Regions from separate parts of the Cronobacter muytjensii ATCC 51329 genome, predicted to be linked through region 2. Evidence: predicted binding sites of a transcription regulator. Region 2 holds the regulator's gene; the other holds the start of a gene.

Region 1 (7,785 bases), 1.3 Mb from region 2:
CAGGTCGCAGGCGGCGTACCGGCGATGTGCGACGGCGTCACCCAGGGCCAGGACGGTATGGAGCTGTCGCTGCTGAGCCGTGAAGTCATCGCCATGTCGGCGGCGGTGGGGCTTTCGCATAATATGTTCGACGGCGCGCTCTATCTCGGCGTATGCGACAAAATCGTGCCGGGGCTGGTGATGGCGGCGCTGTCGTTCGGGCATCTGCCCGCCGTATTTATTCCGTCCGGCCCCATGTCGAGCGGGCTGCCGAATAAAGAAAAAGTGCGCATCCGCCAGCTTTACGCTGAAGGCAAAGTGGATCGCACGGCGCTGCTGGAATCCGAGGCGGCCTCTTATCATGAACCGGGCACCTGTACCTTCTACGGCACCGCCAACACCAACCAGATGGTGATTGAATTTATGGGGATGCAGCTGCCGGGCTCCTCGTTTGTGCACCCGGACGCGCCGCTGCGCCGGGCGCTCACCGCCGCCGCCGCGCGTCAGGTAACGCGTCTTACCGGCAATGGCAACGCGTGGATGCCGCTTGGCAAACTGGTGGATGAAAAAGTGGTGGTGAACGGCATTGTGGCGCTGCTCGCGACCGGCGGTTCCACGAACCACACCATGCATCTGGTGGCGATGGCGCGCGCGGCGGGCATCATCATCAACTGGGACGACTTCTCGGAGCTCTCCGAGGCGGTGCCGCTGCTGGCGCGTCTTTACCCGAATGGCCCGGCGGATATCAACCACTTCCAGGCCGCAGGCGGCGTGCCGGTGCTGATGCGCGAGCTGCTGAAAGGCGGCCTGCTGCATGAGGATGTCAATACCGTGGCGGGCTTTGGGCTTGCGCGTTACACCCAGGAGCCGTGGCTCGACAACGGCGAACTCGCCTGGCGCGACGGGGCGCAAGCCTCGCTCGATAACGCCATTATCGCCACCATCGACAAGCCGTTTTCAGTGCATGGCGGCACCAAAGTGCTGAGCGGCAATCTGGGCCGTGCGGTCATGAAAACCTCCGCCGTACCAGCGGAAAACCAGGTGGTGGAAGCGCCTGCCGTGGTGTTCGAGAGCCAGCATGACGTTATGCCTGCCTTTGAAGCCGGGCTGCTGGATCGCGACTGTGTCGTGGTAGTAAGACATCAGGGGCCAAAAGCGAACGGTATGCCAGAATTACATAAACTTATGCCGCCGCTTGGTGTATTATTGGACCGCTGTTTCAAAATTGCATTGGTCACGGACGGTCGCCTTTCCGGCGCGTCGGGGAAAGTGCCTTCGGCCATCCATGTGACGCCTGAAGCTTACGACGGCGGCCTGCTCGCGAAAGTGCGCGACGGCGATATTATCCGCGTGAATGGCCAGACTGGCGAACTGACGCTGCTGGTGGATGACGCCGAGCTGGCGCGCCGCGAGCCGTACCACCCGGATCTCAGCGCCCAGCGCGTGGGAACGGGGCGCGAGCTGTTCGGCGCGCTGCGTGAAAAGCTGTCCGGGGCGGAGCAGGGCGCGACCTGCATCGATTTCTGACTATCAGGTGCGCAGGCGCGCACCTCACTTTTTAAAAATGGCGGGAGAGATCCACAGATGAAAAACTGGAAAACGAGTGCCGAGCAGATCCTGAAAAGCGGTCCGGTCGTGCCGGTGATTGTGATTAACAAGCTGGAGCATGCGGTCCCGATGGCGAAGGCGCTACTGGCAGGCGGCGTACGCGTACTGGAAGTGACCCTGCGCACCCCGTGCGCGATGGACGCTATCCGCGCTATCGCCAAAGACGTGCCGGAGGCCATCGTCGGCGCGGGCACCGTGCTCAACGCGCAGCAGTTGAAAGAAGTGACCGAAGCCGGCGCGCAGTTCGCCATCAGCCCTGGCCTTACCGAGCCGCTGCTGAAAGCCGCGACCGAAGGCGCTATCCCGCTGATCCCGGGCATCAGCACCGTGTCCGAGTTGATGCTGGGCATGGATTACGGCCTGAAAGAGTTCAAATTCTTCCCGGCGGAAGCGAACGGCGGCACCAAAGCGCTGCAGGCTATCGCAGGTCCGTTCTCCCAGGTGCGTTTCTGCCCGACCGGCGGCATCTCTCCGGCGAACTACCGCGACTACCTGGCGCTGAAAAGCGTGCTGTGCATCGGCGGCTCCTGGCTGGTGCCGGCGGACGCGATGGAAGCGGGCGACTGGGATCGCATCACGAAACTGGCTCGCGAAGCGGTGGAAGGCGCGCAGTAATATTGCGCCATGTGATACAAACGCGCCGCCTGAGAAGGCGGCGCGTTTTTTTTAGCCTTTAACCGCCACACTCGCGGCAGAAGCGTTGGCGCGCGCGACGGCGTCGTCAATCGTCTCGCCGGTAGCGAGCGCCACGCCGAGACGGCGAGTGCCATCAATTTCCGGCTTCCCGAACAGACGCAGCTGCAACCCCGCGCCGAGCGCGCCGGACAGCGCGCCAAATTTTACGTCGTCACTCTTGAGCGTCGGCAGGATCACCGCCGAGGCCGCGGGGCCATACTGGCGAATGCTGCCCACCGGCAGGCCGAGGAACGCGCGCACATGCAGCGCGAACTCGGAGAGATCCTGAGAGATTAGCGTCACCATGCCGGTATCGTGCGGGCGCGGCGACACTTCGCTGAACACCACCTCGTCGCCGCAGACAAACAGCTCCACGCCGAAAAGACCATAGCCGCCGAGCGCCTGCACCACCTTCTGCGCAATCTCTTGCGCGCGCGCCAGCGCCACATCACTCATCTGCTGCGGCTGCCAGGATTCGCGGTAGTCACCATCTTCCTGGCGATGGCCGATCGGCGCGCAGAAATGCACGCCGTCTGCGGCGCTAACGGTCAGCAGAGTGATTTCGAAATCGAATTTCACCACGCCTTCGACGATGACTTTGCCCGCGCCGGCGCGTCCGCCCTGCTGGGCGTACTGCCAGGCGGCATCCAGCGCATCGGCGCTGCGGATAACGCTCTGGCCTTTGCCGGAGGAGCTCATCACCGGTTTGACGATGCAGGGCAGGCCAATCTGCGAGACGGCCTCGCGAAACTGCGCCTCGTTGTCGGCGAAGCGATAGGCGGACGTCGGCAGCCCGAGCTCTTCCGCAGCGAGCCGACGAATGCCTTCACGGTTCATGGTCAGACGCGCGGCGCGCGCGGTCGGCACCACGCGCTGACCCTGCTCTTCAAGCTCGACGAGCGCGTCGGTGGCGATGGCTTCTATCTCCGGCACGATAAAATCCGGCATCTCCTGCGCCACCAGATTCTTCAGCGCCGCGCCGTCGAGCATATTAATAACGTGACTGCGGTGCGCCACCTGCATGGCAGGCGCATCGGCATAGCGGTCAACGGCGATCACTTCGATACCAAGACGCTGGCACTCAATCGCGACTTCTTTTCCCAGTTCCCCTGAACCGAGCAGCATCACGCGGGTTGCTGACGGGCGCAGAGCGGTTCCTAACATAGCCATAGCTGATTTCCTGCTGTGTGAAATTCTGGCGGCAGTATATACGAAAACGTTTGCTTTGCGCAGCGCGCGCCCGTTTGCTTTTCGTGCCTGACGGCGTTATACTGTATATAAATACAGTAACGGGAGTTGCATCATGGCGGTAGAAATTAAATACGTCGTAATCCGTGAGGGTGTGGAAAAAATGTCATTTGCCAGTAAAAAGGAAGCCGACGCCTGGGACAAAATGCTCGATTTAGCCGAAGCCCTGGAAGGCTGGCTGGAGCAGGCGCCTGTCGGTTTTGCGGAAGGTCAGGTTGAACAGCTGGCGCTGTGGATGGCGGAACAGAAAGACAACCTTAACACTATCGTGCGCACCGGGCGTCTGCCGCAGGAAACGAGCGAGCAAACCAACGACGCGGTACAGTCTCCTCAGGAAGACGCAGCTGAAGCTGACGAGGGCGCTGTCGCGCTGCACAGCGCGCGTAAACGCACCAAAGCGGCCTGATTCGCCCCTCCGCTGCGCCGCGGCCTGTCTCAGAGGTAGCGGTGCGGTTTTTGTACGTCGGGTCTTCGCGCCTGATGCTGCGCATTTGCTGAAGGCGGGGGCACGCTGAAAACAGGTATCGCTTAAAACAGGCGCACGGGTCATCATTCCTGCCTGTCGCCTGTCGCCTGTCGCCTGTCGCCTGTCGCCTGTCGCCTGTCGCCTGTCGCCTGTCGCCTGTCGCCTGTCGCCTGTCGCCTGTCGCCTGTCGCCTGTCGCCTGTCGCCTGTCGCCTGTCGCCCGCGCTCATAGCGCTTTTTTTTATCCCTTCCTTTTTTGTGGGCTGCTTGCGCTTCGCTGTTTTTGTACCAGACTTTTTTCATCACCCGTCTTCGGAGAAGCACGATGAAAAAAACAGCAGGAGCCCTGATTTCCTTAGCCTTACTCGCCGCCGTGAGCACGGCGCGCGCAGACGATCCGCGTCAGGTTCCATTCCCGAAATGCGAGGGCATGACGGCGGAAGGCATCGCCGCGAGCGTGAAGCGCGACTATCTGCAAAACCGCATTGTCAAATGGGCCGACGATCAGAAAACGCTGGGCCAGGCCGATCCGGTCGCCTGGATCAACAGCAAAGAGATAACCGGTAAAGATGACAAATGGTCAGTGCCGCTCACCGTGCGCGGGAAAAACACCGACATCCATTATCAGGTGAGGGTTGATTGTGCGGCAGGCCAGGCGCACTACCAGCACTGAGCCCCGGCGGCCCGCCATCTCGGGCCGCGTCTTTTCCCTTCCTTGCGGTTCCCGACACATCTTGACGTCCACTCGCTTACGCTTGGGTTATCACTAATCCGCGCAGAGGAACATTATGGGCAACTGGTTAACACAGCTTCAGTCAATGCTGGGGCAAAGCGGCGCAGGGTCATCATCCGGCGCGTCAGGGATTCAGGACGCGCTGCGCTCAAAGGGGTTAAATAAACTTCTCTCTCCCGGCGCGCTGGGCGGCCTGGCCGGGCTGCTGGTCGCGAGTAAATCATCGCGCAAGCTGCTGGCGAAATATGGCGGCGGCGCGCTGCTGGTCGGCGGCGGGGCGGTTGCCGGCACGGTACTGTGGAACAAGTACAAAGATAAAATCCGCGCGGCGCATCAGGATGAGCCGCAATATGGTCAGCAGCAGACGCCGATCGACAGACGCGCAGAGCGGTTAATTCTCGCGCTGGTATTCGCCGCCAAAAGCGACGGCCATATCGACGACAGCGAGCGCGCGGCGATTGAACGTCAGCTGCGCGACGCGGGCATTGAAGAACAGGGGCGTGTATTGGTGGAGCAGGCCATTAACCAGCCGCTCGACCCGATGCGTCTTGCCGCCGACGTGAAAAATGAAGAAGAAGCGCTGGAACTCTATTTCCTGAGCTGTGCGGCCATTGATATTGACCATTTTATGGAGCGCAGCTATTTGCAGGCGCTCGGCGACGCCCTGAAAATCCCGCAGGAGGTGCGCGAAGAGATCGAGCGTGACATCCAGCAGGAGAAAAAAGCGCTGCCGGGATAAGCAGATAATGCGATAAACAGGCATGTTTCGCTTGCAACGCGCGCGGGTTTTGCCACCCTTACAGTGTGTTAAACAAAAAGAACAGCGACATGCCACCGAAAGCGAAACCGATACCTTACGCCATGACCCGGCATGGCGACACCCGCATTGATAACTACTACTGGCTGCGTGACGACACGCGCTCGCAGCCGGAAGTGCTGGATTATCTGCACCAGGAAAATGACTACGGACGCCGCGTGATGTCCACCCAGAGCGCGCTGGAGGAACGGCTGCTCTCTGAAATGGTCAGCCGTATTCCCCCGCGCGACGTCTCTGCGCCCTATGTCAAAAATGGCTATCGTTACCGGCAGATCTATGAAACCGGCTGCGAATACGCCATCTATCAGCGCCAGTCGGTTATCCACAGCGAATGGGAAGAGTGGGACGTTCTGCTGGACGGCAATAAACGCGCCGCCCGTAGCGAATTCTACACGCTGGGCGGGATGGATATCGCGCCGGATAACCGTGTGATGGCGGTGGCGGAGGATTTTCTTTCCCGCCGCCAGTACGGGCTGCGCTTTCGCAATCTTGAAACCGGCCAGTGGTACCCGGAAGTGCTGGAGAACGTCTCGGCGAGTTTCGTCTGGGCGAACGACTCCCGCACGCTCTATTACGTGCGCAAACACCCGGTCACGCTGCTGCCGTATCAAATCTGGCGCCACACGCTCGATACTGCCGCCGACCAGGACGAACTGGTGTATGAAGAGAAAGACGAGACCTTCTACGTCAGCCTCTATAAGACCACCTCGCAAAATTTCATTCTGATTTTTCTCGGCAGCGCCACCACCACGGAGGTGCTGCTGGTCAACGCCGACCTGCCTGACGCGCCGCCGCTGAGTTTTCTGCCGCGCCGAAAGGATCACGAATACAGCGTCGATCACTTTCAGCATATGTTTTATATTCGCTCTAATCGCGCCGGGAAAAACTTCGGTTTGTACCGCAGCCGCGTGCGCGATGAGGCGCGCTGGGAAGAGATCATTGCGGCGCGCGAGCACATTATGCTGGAGGGGTTTACGCTCTTCGCCGACTGGCTGGTGGTGGAGGAGCGTCAGCGCGGCCTCACCAGCCTGCGGCAAATCAACCGCAAAACCCATGAGTCGCTCGGCATCGCTTTTGATGACCCCGCCTACGTGACGTGGGTCGCCTATAACCCGGAGCCGGAAACCTGCAAGCTGCGTTATGGCTACTCGTCAATGACCATGCCGGACACGCTCTTTGAGCTGAATATGGAAACCGGCGAGCGCCGCGTGCTTAAGCAGACCGAAGTGGCGGGCTTCGACGCCAGCAACTACCGCAGCGAACATCTGTGGATCACGGCGCGCGACGGGGTCGAGGTGCCGGTATCGCTGGTCTGGCACAAAGACCATTTCCGCGAAGGAAAAAATCCGCTGCTGGTTTACGGCTACGGCTCATACGGCACCTGTATCGACGCTGATTTCAGCGCCAGCCGCTTGAGCCTGCTGGACAGGGGTTTTGTCTACGCCATCGCCCATGTGCGCGGCGGGGGCGAGCTTGGCCAGCAGTGGTACGAAGAAGGAAAGTTCCTCAAGAAGAAAAACACCTTCAATGATTATCTGGACGTCTGCGATGCGCTGCTGGCGCAGGGCTATGGCGACCCGGATTATCTGTTCGGCATGGGCGGCAGCGCGGGCGGCATGTTGATGGGCACGGCGATTAACGAGCGCCCGGCGCTGTTTCGCGGCGTCATCGCCCAGGTGCCCTTTGTCGATGTGGTCACCACGATGCTTGATGAATCCATTCCTCTGACCACCGGCGAATTCGAAGAGTGGGGCAACCCGGCGGATGAAACCTTTTATCACTATATGAAAAGTTACAGCCCCTATGACCAGGTAAGCGCGCAGCGCTACCCGCACCTGCTGGTGACGACCGGCCTGCACGATTCACAGGTGCAGTACTGGGAGCCGGCAAAGTGGGTGGCGAAGCTGCGCGAGCTGAAAACTGACAATAACCTGCTGCTGCTCTGTACCGATATGGATTCCGGGCACGGCGGGAAGTCGGGACGCTTCAAATCGTATGAAGGGGTGGCGATGGAGTACGCCTTTCTGATTGGGCTGGCCCAGGGCACGCTGCCGCCGGACCCGCTTGTGGATTAATCGTTATCCAGGTAGTGCTTTAACGTCAGGCGCAGGTCGGGGTTGAGTTGCTTGACGTTATTGAGCATCCAGCGCAAATACCCCGGATCGCGCCCGGCGATCTCCGCCACCGGTTCGCCGCGGTATTTGCCGAACGGCAGTGTGACGATAAGCTGCGGGCGTCCGGTGATATTGACCATCTCCTC
Region 2 (7,785 bases):
GAGATGCTGTTTGAAGGATTTGTCGGCCCTGAGGCGCTCGCGGAAGACGGCGAGTTTTTACCTCATGAGCCGCGCTACTGGCTGCGGGAAATCCTGCTGTGCGGCGACGGCGTACCGTGGCTGGTCGGGCGCACGCTGGTGCCGGAGTCTACACTGTGTGGGCCGGAACTGGCGTTGCAGCAGCTTGGCACCACGCCGCTGGGTCGCTATCTCTTTACGTCATCCACCCTGACGCGTGACTTTATCCAGCCAGGCCGCAGCGACGGGCTCTGGGGGCGGCGCTCCCTGCTACGGTTATCCGGCAAGCCGCTGCTGTTGACCGAACTGTTTTTACCCGCATCACCCTTGTACGGAGAGGAAAAATAATGGAGTGGAGCCTGACGCAGGATAAGCTGCTCGCCTATCACCGCCTGATGCGCACCGATAAGCCGATCGGCGCGTTACTGCTGCTCTGGCCGACGCTGTGGGCGCTCTGGGTGGCGGCCCCCGGCGTACCGCCGCTGTGGATCCTCGCGGTATTTGTCGCGGGTGTCTGGCTGATGCGCGCGGCAGGCTGCGTCGTCAACGATTATGCTGACCGTAAATTCGATGGTCATGTGAAGCGCACGGCGCACCGGCCTTTACCGAGCGGCGCGGTGACGGAGAAAGAGGCGCGCAACCTGTTCGTGATCCTTGTACTGCTGTCATTTCTGCTGGTACTGACGCTGAATGTGAAAACCATTCTGCTCTCGGTTGCGGCGCTGGCGCTGGCCTGGATGTACCCGTTTATGAAGCGCTATACGCACCTGCCTCAGGTGGTGCTGGGCGCGGCGTTTGGCTGGTCGATTCCAATGGCGTTTTGCGCGGTAAGCGAGTCGCTGCCGTTAAGCTGCTGGCTGATGTTTTTCGCCAATATCTGTTGGGCGGTGGCGTACGATACGGAATATGCGATGGTCGATCGCGACGACGATGTGAAAATCGGCGTGAAATCAACGGCCATCCTCTTTGGGCGTCACGATAAACTGATTATCGGGCTTTTGCAGGTTGCCGTGCTGGCGCTACTGGGTGCCGTCGGCTGGCTGAACGGCCTGGGCGCGTTTTTTTATGCCGGGCTGGCGGGCGCGGGCGCGCTGTTTATCTGGCAGCAGAAAATCATCGCTGACCGCGATCGGGACGCCTGCTTCCGCGCGTTTTTAAATAATAACTATGTGGGGCTGTTGGTGTTTATCGGCCTGGCGCTAAGTTATTTAAAGTTTTAAAAAAAGGCGGGTTTCCCCGCCTTTTTGCTCTCATTTGCCAGAACGTATCACTCGCCCGCTAGTGCGGCCGCACTCTCGATAGTCAACCTGACGTCAGACGTCATCAGCTCCGCCAGCATCTGGTATACCTTCATGGTCTCTGCGGGTTCGGCATCCCCGGTATCGCTGATATAACCTTCGTCACGAAGCGTCAGCACCAGCGTTGAGAATACCGCTTTGTCGAAGAATTCCGGCGCGTTGATGCCGTGCAGCACGGAGAGACGCTGCGCCACGGTACGACTCTCTTTTTCCAGCGTGCCGCGGTTGATAGACGGATTGGCGCTCAGCAGCCAGAAGGTGATCGCGTAGCGTTGCAGCGTTTCGCGAACGCCCGCCGCCAGCAACTGCAACGTGCGGGAGCGCGCCGGGTTAACCTGTAACCAGACATCGTCGGCCAGGATAAGCCCCTGCTGCGCCATTTCGTTAATCAGCGCATCGACAACCGCCGCCACTTCTTCTTTTTCCCAGCGCAGGAACAGCTCTGCCTTGAGCATAGGGAACAGCAGTTCAACCTGCTGTTGAACTGCCTCGCGGCTGACACGGCGGTGCTGCGTCACGATGGCGGCGATAAGCGAAGGCAGCACCAGCATGTGCATGATGTTATTGCGATAATAAGTCATCAGCACCGCCTGCTCGCGCGGCAGGATGATGATATCGCCGATAGTGTCTTTCTCGACCTCGAACTTGTTCATCTGCAGAGCGTGCTCGATGAGCTGCGTCGCCGTGGCGTCCGGCACCGTGGCGTCTGGCGCGTACGGCACGTTGCGCAGCAGGCTCAGATAGCACTCCAGCTGTTCGGTCAGTTGCTCGCGGGTTAACGAGCGCTGACGCGACGCCAGCAGCGCGGTGCAGCAAAGGTTCATGGCGTTAGCTGCGCCTGCGTTGTTGATGCGCACCATCAGTTGGGCGGCAATTTCATTCACTGTCGGCGTCAGCCAGGCCGGACGCACCGCTTCGATCGGGTCGATGGCGTCGCGCCACTCCGGCACATGCTGGTTAAGGAAGGTGATAAGCGGCAGCGGTTCGCCGAAATTCACGTAACCCTGGCCTAAATTACGCAGCTTGCTCAGGCCGCGCAGCATCTGCAGCAGGCTCTCTTTTTCTTTGGTGGCGCCACGCAACTCTTTGGCGTAAGTGCCCACTTCCATCACGTGTTCATAGCCGATATAAATCGGCACCAGCGTAATTGGACGCGTGCCGCCGCGCAGCATCGCCTGGATAGTCATGGAGAGCGTGCCGGTTTTCGGGTCAAGCAGACGGCCGGTGCGCGAACGTCCGCCCTCCACAAAATACTCTACCGAATAGCCGCGGCTGAAAAGCTCGCCCAGATATTCACGAAACACCGTCGAATAGAGCTTGTTGCCTTTAAAGGTGCGGCGAATAAAGAAAGCGCCCAGCCGGCGGAAAATCGGCCCGGCTGGCCAGAAATTCAGGTTGATGCCCGCAGCGATGTGCGGCGGCACCAGCCCCTGGTGATAAAGCACATAAGAGAGCAGCAGATAATCCATGTGGCTGCGGTGGCAGGGCACATAAACAATCTCGTGACCATCATGCGCCAGCTGACGCACGCGCTCGGCGTTATGGACGTTGATACCCTGATACAGACGGTTCCAGGTAAAGCCCAGGACGCGATCGGTAATACGAATGGCTTCGTAGGAGAAGTCCGCGGCAATCTCTTCCATCAACGCGACGGCATTCTGCTGGGCTTTCTCATGCGAGATTTTTTTAGTACGCGCTTCATCTTCCACCGCGCGGGCGATGGCTTTTGAAGAGAGCAGCTTGTTAAAGAGATCCTGGCGCGCCGGCAGGCGTGGGCCGACGGCGGCGAGGCGCTGGCGAGCGAAATGCATACGCGCCACGCGGGCCAGCTTCTGGGCGATACGTTTGTCGGTGCCGTGCTCCGTCGCCATGCGACGCAGCGACACGGGCGGCGAGAAACGGACAAAGCTGTCGCGACCAAGCCAGGAGACCGCGAAGAATTTCTGGATGCCGTTCAGCATGCGCAGCGGCGGGTTTTCCACGCCTTTTTCACGGCCCGGCGCACGGCCAAACATCACAGAGACCGGCACCATCTGAACGTCGAGATCCGGGTTGTTGCGGTGCAGGTCGAGATAGTTGTGGAACAGCTTGATCGACTCTTCTTTCGGCGTGTAATAAGTGAACACGCGGGGGCCGCCGTGGATAAACACATAGCGCGGCAGTTCAGTGCCGTCGATAACCAGCGGCTCCAGAGGATCTGGCAGATCGTGCGCCAGGCACTGGGCACGCAGCGTCAGGAGATCCGCCTTCGAGTTATACGGCAGCACATACATGATGGGGCGTGAAGTATCGAGCCCAAGTTCGGGGCAGGGTGCCGCCGGGATGGACTTGCTTTTTACCAGCACGCTTAATGGTAAATTAAGTAATTTGTAGTAAATTCGTGGCCAACCGGACATAAACGATGTAAAGCCTCTGGTTAATAATGCAATTGCGGCGCAAGAATATCAGAAACTCCGTAGAATTTCTGTGGTGCTTCTTTATCGAAGCGCATTAGCATTGACGCCTGAATTTAAAAAAGGTTTCTTGTCATGGCCAATAACACCACGGGGTTAACCCGAATTATTAAAGCAGCAGGCTATTCCTGGAAGGGATTGCGCGCTGCCTGGAAAAATGAAGCTGCGTTTCGCCAGGAGGCGGTCGCCGTTATTGCAGCAATTATTATCGCTTGCTGGCTGGACGTCGACCCGATGACCCGTTTGTTCCTTATTAGCTCCGTTATGCTGGTGATGATCGTTGAGATCCTTAACAGCGCCATCGAAGCGGTGGTGGATCGCATTGGCCCTGAATTTCATGAACTTTCGGGGCGCGCCAAGGACATGGGGTCCGCCGCGGTACTGCTGTCGATTATCCTCGCGCTGGTCGTGTGGGTCACGCTGCTCTGGCAGCATTTGCGATAAGTTTTCCAGAAATTGCTAAAGAAGCGCTTTTTTAACCGGTTATGGTTTTAAAATCGCCTTTAGCTGTATATACTCACAGCATCACTGTATATGCACCCAGGGGGCGGAATGAAAGCATTAACTACCAGGCAACAAGAGGTGTTTGATCTCATTCGGGATCACATCAGCCAGACCGGCATGCCGCCTACGCGCGCGGAGATTGCGCAACGTCTGGGTTTCCGTTCGCCTAACGCGGCGGAAGAGCATCTTAAAGCGCTGGCGCGCAAAGGGGTGCTTGAGATTGTTTCCGGCGCGTCGCGCGGTATTCGTCTGCTGCAGGAAGAAGAAAACGGTCTGCCGCTGGTGGGGCGTGTCGCGGCGGGCGAGCCGCTGCTGGCGCAGCAGCATATCGAAGGCCACTATCAGGTTGACCCGGGCCTGTTTAAGCCGAATGCGGATTTCCTGCTGCGCGTAAGCGGGATGTCGATGAAAGATATCGGAATTATGGACGGCGATCTGTTAGCAGTTCATAAAACGCAGGATGTGCGCAACGGCCAGGTCGTTGTGGCGCGCATTGACGATGAAGTAACGGTAAAGCGCCTGAAAAAACAGGGCAATGTCGTTGAGCTGCTGCCAGAAAATAACGAGTTCAAACCTATCGTTGTCGATCTGCGCGAGCACAACTTCTCTATCGAAGGCCTGGCGGTCGGCGTTATTCGCAACGGCGAGTGGCTCTGACAGCTTTCCCGGCTTCGTAACGCTTCATTACCGTAACTGGCCCGCCCCGGTTACGGTAATGACTCTCCTGCTCCGCTAATTTTATACACGGTTTTCTTCGCGTAACGGCATCGGAACGCCATATGCCTTTTCTGACCTCTACCGACAAAGCCCTCTGGCGCCTCGCGCTGCCAATGATATTCTCCAATATCACTGTGCCCTTGCTCGGGCTGGTGGATACCGCGGTAATCGGCCATCTCGACAGCCCCGTTTATCTGGGCGGCGTCGCGGTCGGCGCGACCGCCACCAGTTTTCTCTTTATGCTGCTGCTCTTTTTGCGCATGAGCACCACCGGCCTTACCGCACAGGCGTTCGGCGCGCGCGATCCGGCGGCGCTGGCCCGCGCGCTGGTGCAGCCAATGGCGCTGGCGCTTCTCGCAGGTACGCTGATTATCGCGCTACGCGAGCCGCTGATTGCTCTGGCGCTACATATCACAGGCGGTAGCGACGCCGTGCTGACGCAGGCACGACGATTTCTGGAGATTCGCTGGCTGAGCGCGCCCGCGTCGCTGGCGAACCTGGTTTTGCTGGGATGGCTGCTTGGCGTGCAGTACGCAAGAGCGCCAGTCATTCTGCTCGTCGTCGGCAACCTGCTTAATATCGCGCTCGATCTCTGGTTTGTGATGGGGCTTGGCCTGAACGTGCAGGGCGCAGCGCTCGCGACCGCCATCGCAGAGTACGCGACGCTTGGCATCGGGCTGATAATGGCAGTCCGTGTGCTGCGCCTGCGTGGTATTACGCTCGCGATGCTGAAAACCGCCTGGCGCGGCGGCATCGGCAGGCTACTGGCGCTGAACCGGGATATCATGCTGCGCTCGCTGCTGCTGCAACTCTGTTTCGCGTCTGTTACCGTTTTCGGCGCGCGGCTCGGCAGCGATATTGTTGCCGTTAACGCGCTCCTGATGACCTTGCTCACGTTCACTGCCTATGCGCTCGACGGGTTCGCCTACGCAGTGGAAGCCCATGCCGGGCAGGCGTTTGGCGCAAAGGATAAATCGCAGCTGCACAGCGTCTGGCGCGCGGCGTGCCGACAGGCTGGAATGGTGGCGCTCGCGTTTGCGTTGATGTACGCCATCGCGGGGCAGCAGATCGTGTCGCTGTTAACCTCTCTGCCTTCGCTGCAGGCGCTGGCGCAACCCTATCTCTTCTGGCAGGTGATCCTGCCTGTTGTCGGCGTCTGGTGTTATCTGCTGGACGGGATGTTTATCGGCGCGACGCGCGGGGCGGAGATGCGCAACAGTATGGCTGTCGCGGCGCTGGGGTTTGGCCTCACGCTGCTGACGCTCCCGAGTCTCGGCAACCACGGGCTGTGGCTGGCGCTCACCGTTTTTCTGGCGCTGCGCGGACTGTCGCTCGGCTATTTATGGCGTCGCGGCCGCCTGCTGCACTAAGCTTTTCCGCTACGATAACGCTGACGTGACAACCGATAGATTATCCGTGTCAGCGCTTCGTTATGGTTAAAGATTCTGAATATCCCGCCACGGTTAAAATTGACGTCTAAAATAAGTAGTACGTTCAGCAAATGATGAAGACAACTCTGGCTGAGCCCCCACAGGAAAACCTGTGAGACTGATTCACTACCGAATGTTAAAGGAGACGTCTATGAACAGAGATGAAGCTGGCGGTAACTGGAAACAGTTTAAAGGTAAAGTGAAAGAACAATGGGGTAAATTAACCGACGATGATATGACTATCATCGAAGGGAAACGTGACCAGCTGGTAGGTAAAATCCAGGAACGTTACGGTTACGCGAAAGATGAAGCCGACAAGGAAGTGACTGACTGGGAATCTCGCCACGATTACCGCTGGTAATCGGCTGGCTACCACCTCAACGGTATTATTTCCCTGAGGCTGCCCTGCCCACCGGTACAAGGATGTACCACCCGCCTGGTTTAACGCGCTTTCTTTTTCACTGTAATGCTGTGGTCATGCCCGCATTGCCCCTGATGGCGACACGCTTCCACTTCCGCGCAGGCCGCGCAAAGACCATGTGCTTCGATAACATTATGGCGCAGCGCAAAGCCCATTTTTGCCGCAAGCGCATGCATAATATCTTCCACCCCTTCTGCCGCTTCTTCTTTCACCACGCCGCAACGCCCACAGATAAACATCGCTGAAGTATGCGCCGGGTTGTCGAACAGATGACACAGCACGTAGCTGTTGGTGGACTCCACCTTATGCACAAAACCTTGCTCAAGCAAAAAATCGAGCGCGCGATAGACGGTCGGCGGTTTCGCCTGCGGTTCGGTTGCGCGCAGTAGATCGAGCAGATCATAAGCACTGATGGCGCCTGGCTGTAGCGTCATTAAACGCAGCACTTCGAGGCGCTGCGGAGTCAGGCGCACATTACGTTGCTGGCAGAGCTTTTCAGCCTGCGCCAGAACTTCCTGCGAAATCGTCGTATCCATCGGCATCCTCTATGAATCATGATTAAGTCATCACTTTATCATGAACCGGCCAAAACACCGACATCCCGGCTGTGTTATACCTTTCAGGTAACTTATCTGGAGGTGTCTATGCAAGCTCGGCCTGATTGTATTTGTCACTGGCAGGATGTGGAGGGCAGCGACGACGCGGCTTATCCCGACAGCAATGAACGCATGTCTGTCGGCGCGCCGCTGGCGAAACGGACGGGCCTGACGCGGCTCGGCATTCATCATGAGCGCCTGCCGCCGGGGCGTCGCACGTCTTACCCACACGCCGAAAGTAGCGAAGAAGAGTTTGTTTATGTGCTGGAAGGGTTTCCGGACGTCTGGCTTAACGGTGAGCTCTGGCCGTTAAAACCGGGTGACAGCGTCGGCTTTCCGGCTGGTACC

The links. Region 2 encodes LexA, which represses DNA repair genes until DNA is damaged. Its sites were predicted from a motif close to TNCTGTATGTACATACAGNA; they were not measured.
Region 1: the regulator LexA is predicted to act here: its motif matches at 3,532-3,551, upstream of AFK63_RS06690 (YebG family protein).

Annotation. Positions count from the first base shown of each region.
Region 1 is NZ_CP012268.1:1,438,680-1,446,464, forward strand. It holds gene edd (phosphogluconate dehydratase) at 1-1,506, shown strand, start outside; gene AFK63_RS06680 (bifunctional 4-hydroxy-2-oxoglutarate aldolase/2-dehydro-3-deoxy-phosphogluconate aldolase) at 1,564-2,202, shown strand; gene purT (formate-dependent phosphoribosylglycinamide formyltransferase) at 2,254-3,432, opposite strand; gene AFK63_RS06690 (YebG family protein) at 3,566-3,916, shown strand; gene AFK63_RS21005 (hypothetical protein) at 4,060-4,278, opposite strand; gene yebF (protein YebF) at 4,301-4,648, shown strand; gene AFK63_RS06705 (tellurite resistance TerB family protein) at 4,764-5,447, shown strand; gene ptrB (oligopeptidase B) at 5,537-7,600, shown strand; gene exoX (exodeoxyribonuclease X) at 7,597-7,785, opposite strand, start outside.
Region 2 is NZ_CP012268.1:144,206-151,990, forward strand. It holds gene ubiC (chorismate lyase) at 1-366, shown strand, start outside; gene ubiA (4-hydroxybenzoate octaprenyltransferase) at 366-1,238, shown strand; gene plsB (glycerol-3-phosphate 1-O-acyltransferase PlsB) at 1,286-3,712, opposite strand; gene AFK63_RS00780 (diacylglycerol kinase) at 3,845-4,213, shown strand; gene lexA (transcriptional repressor LexA) at 4,322-4,930, shown strand; gene dinF (MATE family efflux transporter DinF) at 5,053-6,360, shown strand; gene AFK63_RS00795 (CsbD family protein) at 6,572-6,781, shown strand; gene zur (zinc uptake transcriptional repressor Zur) at 6,862-7,377, opposite strand; gene AFK63_RS00805 (cupin domain-containing protein) at 7,486-7,785, shown strand, end outside.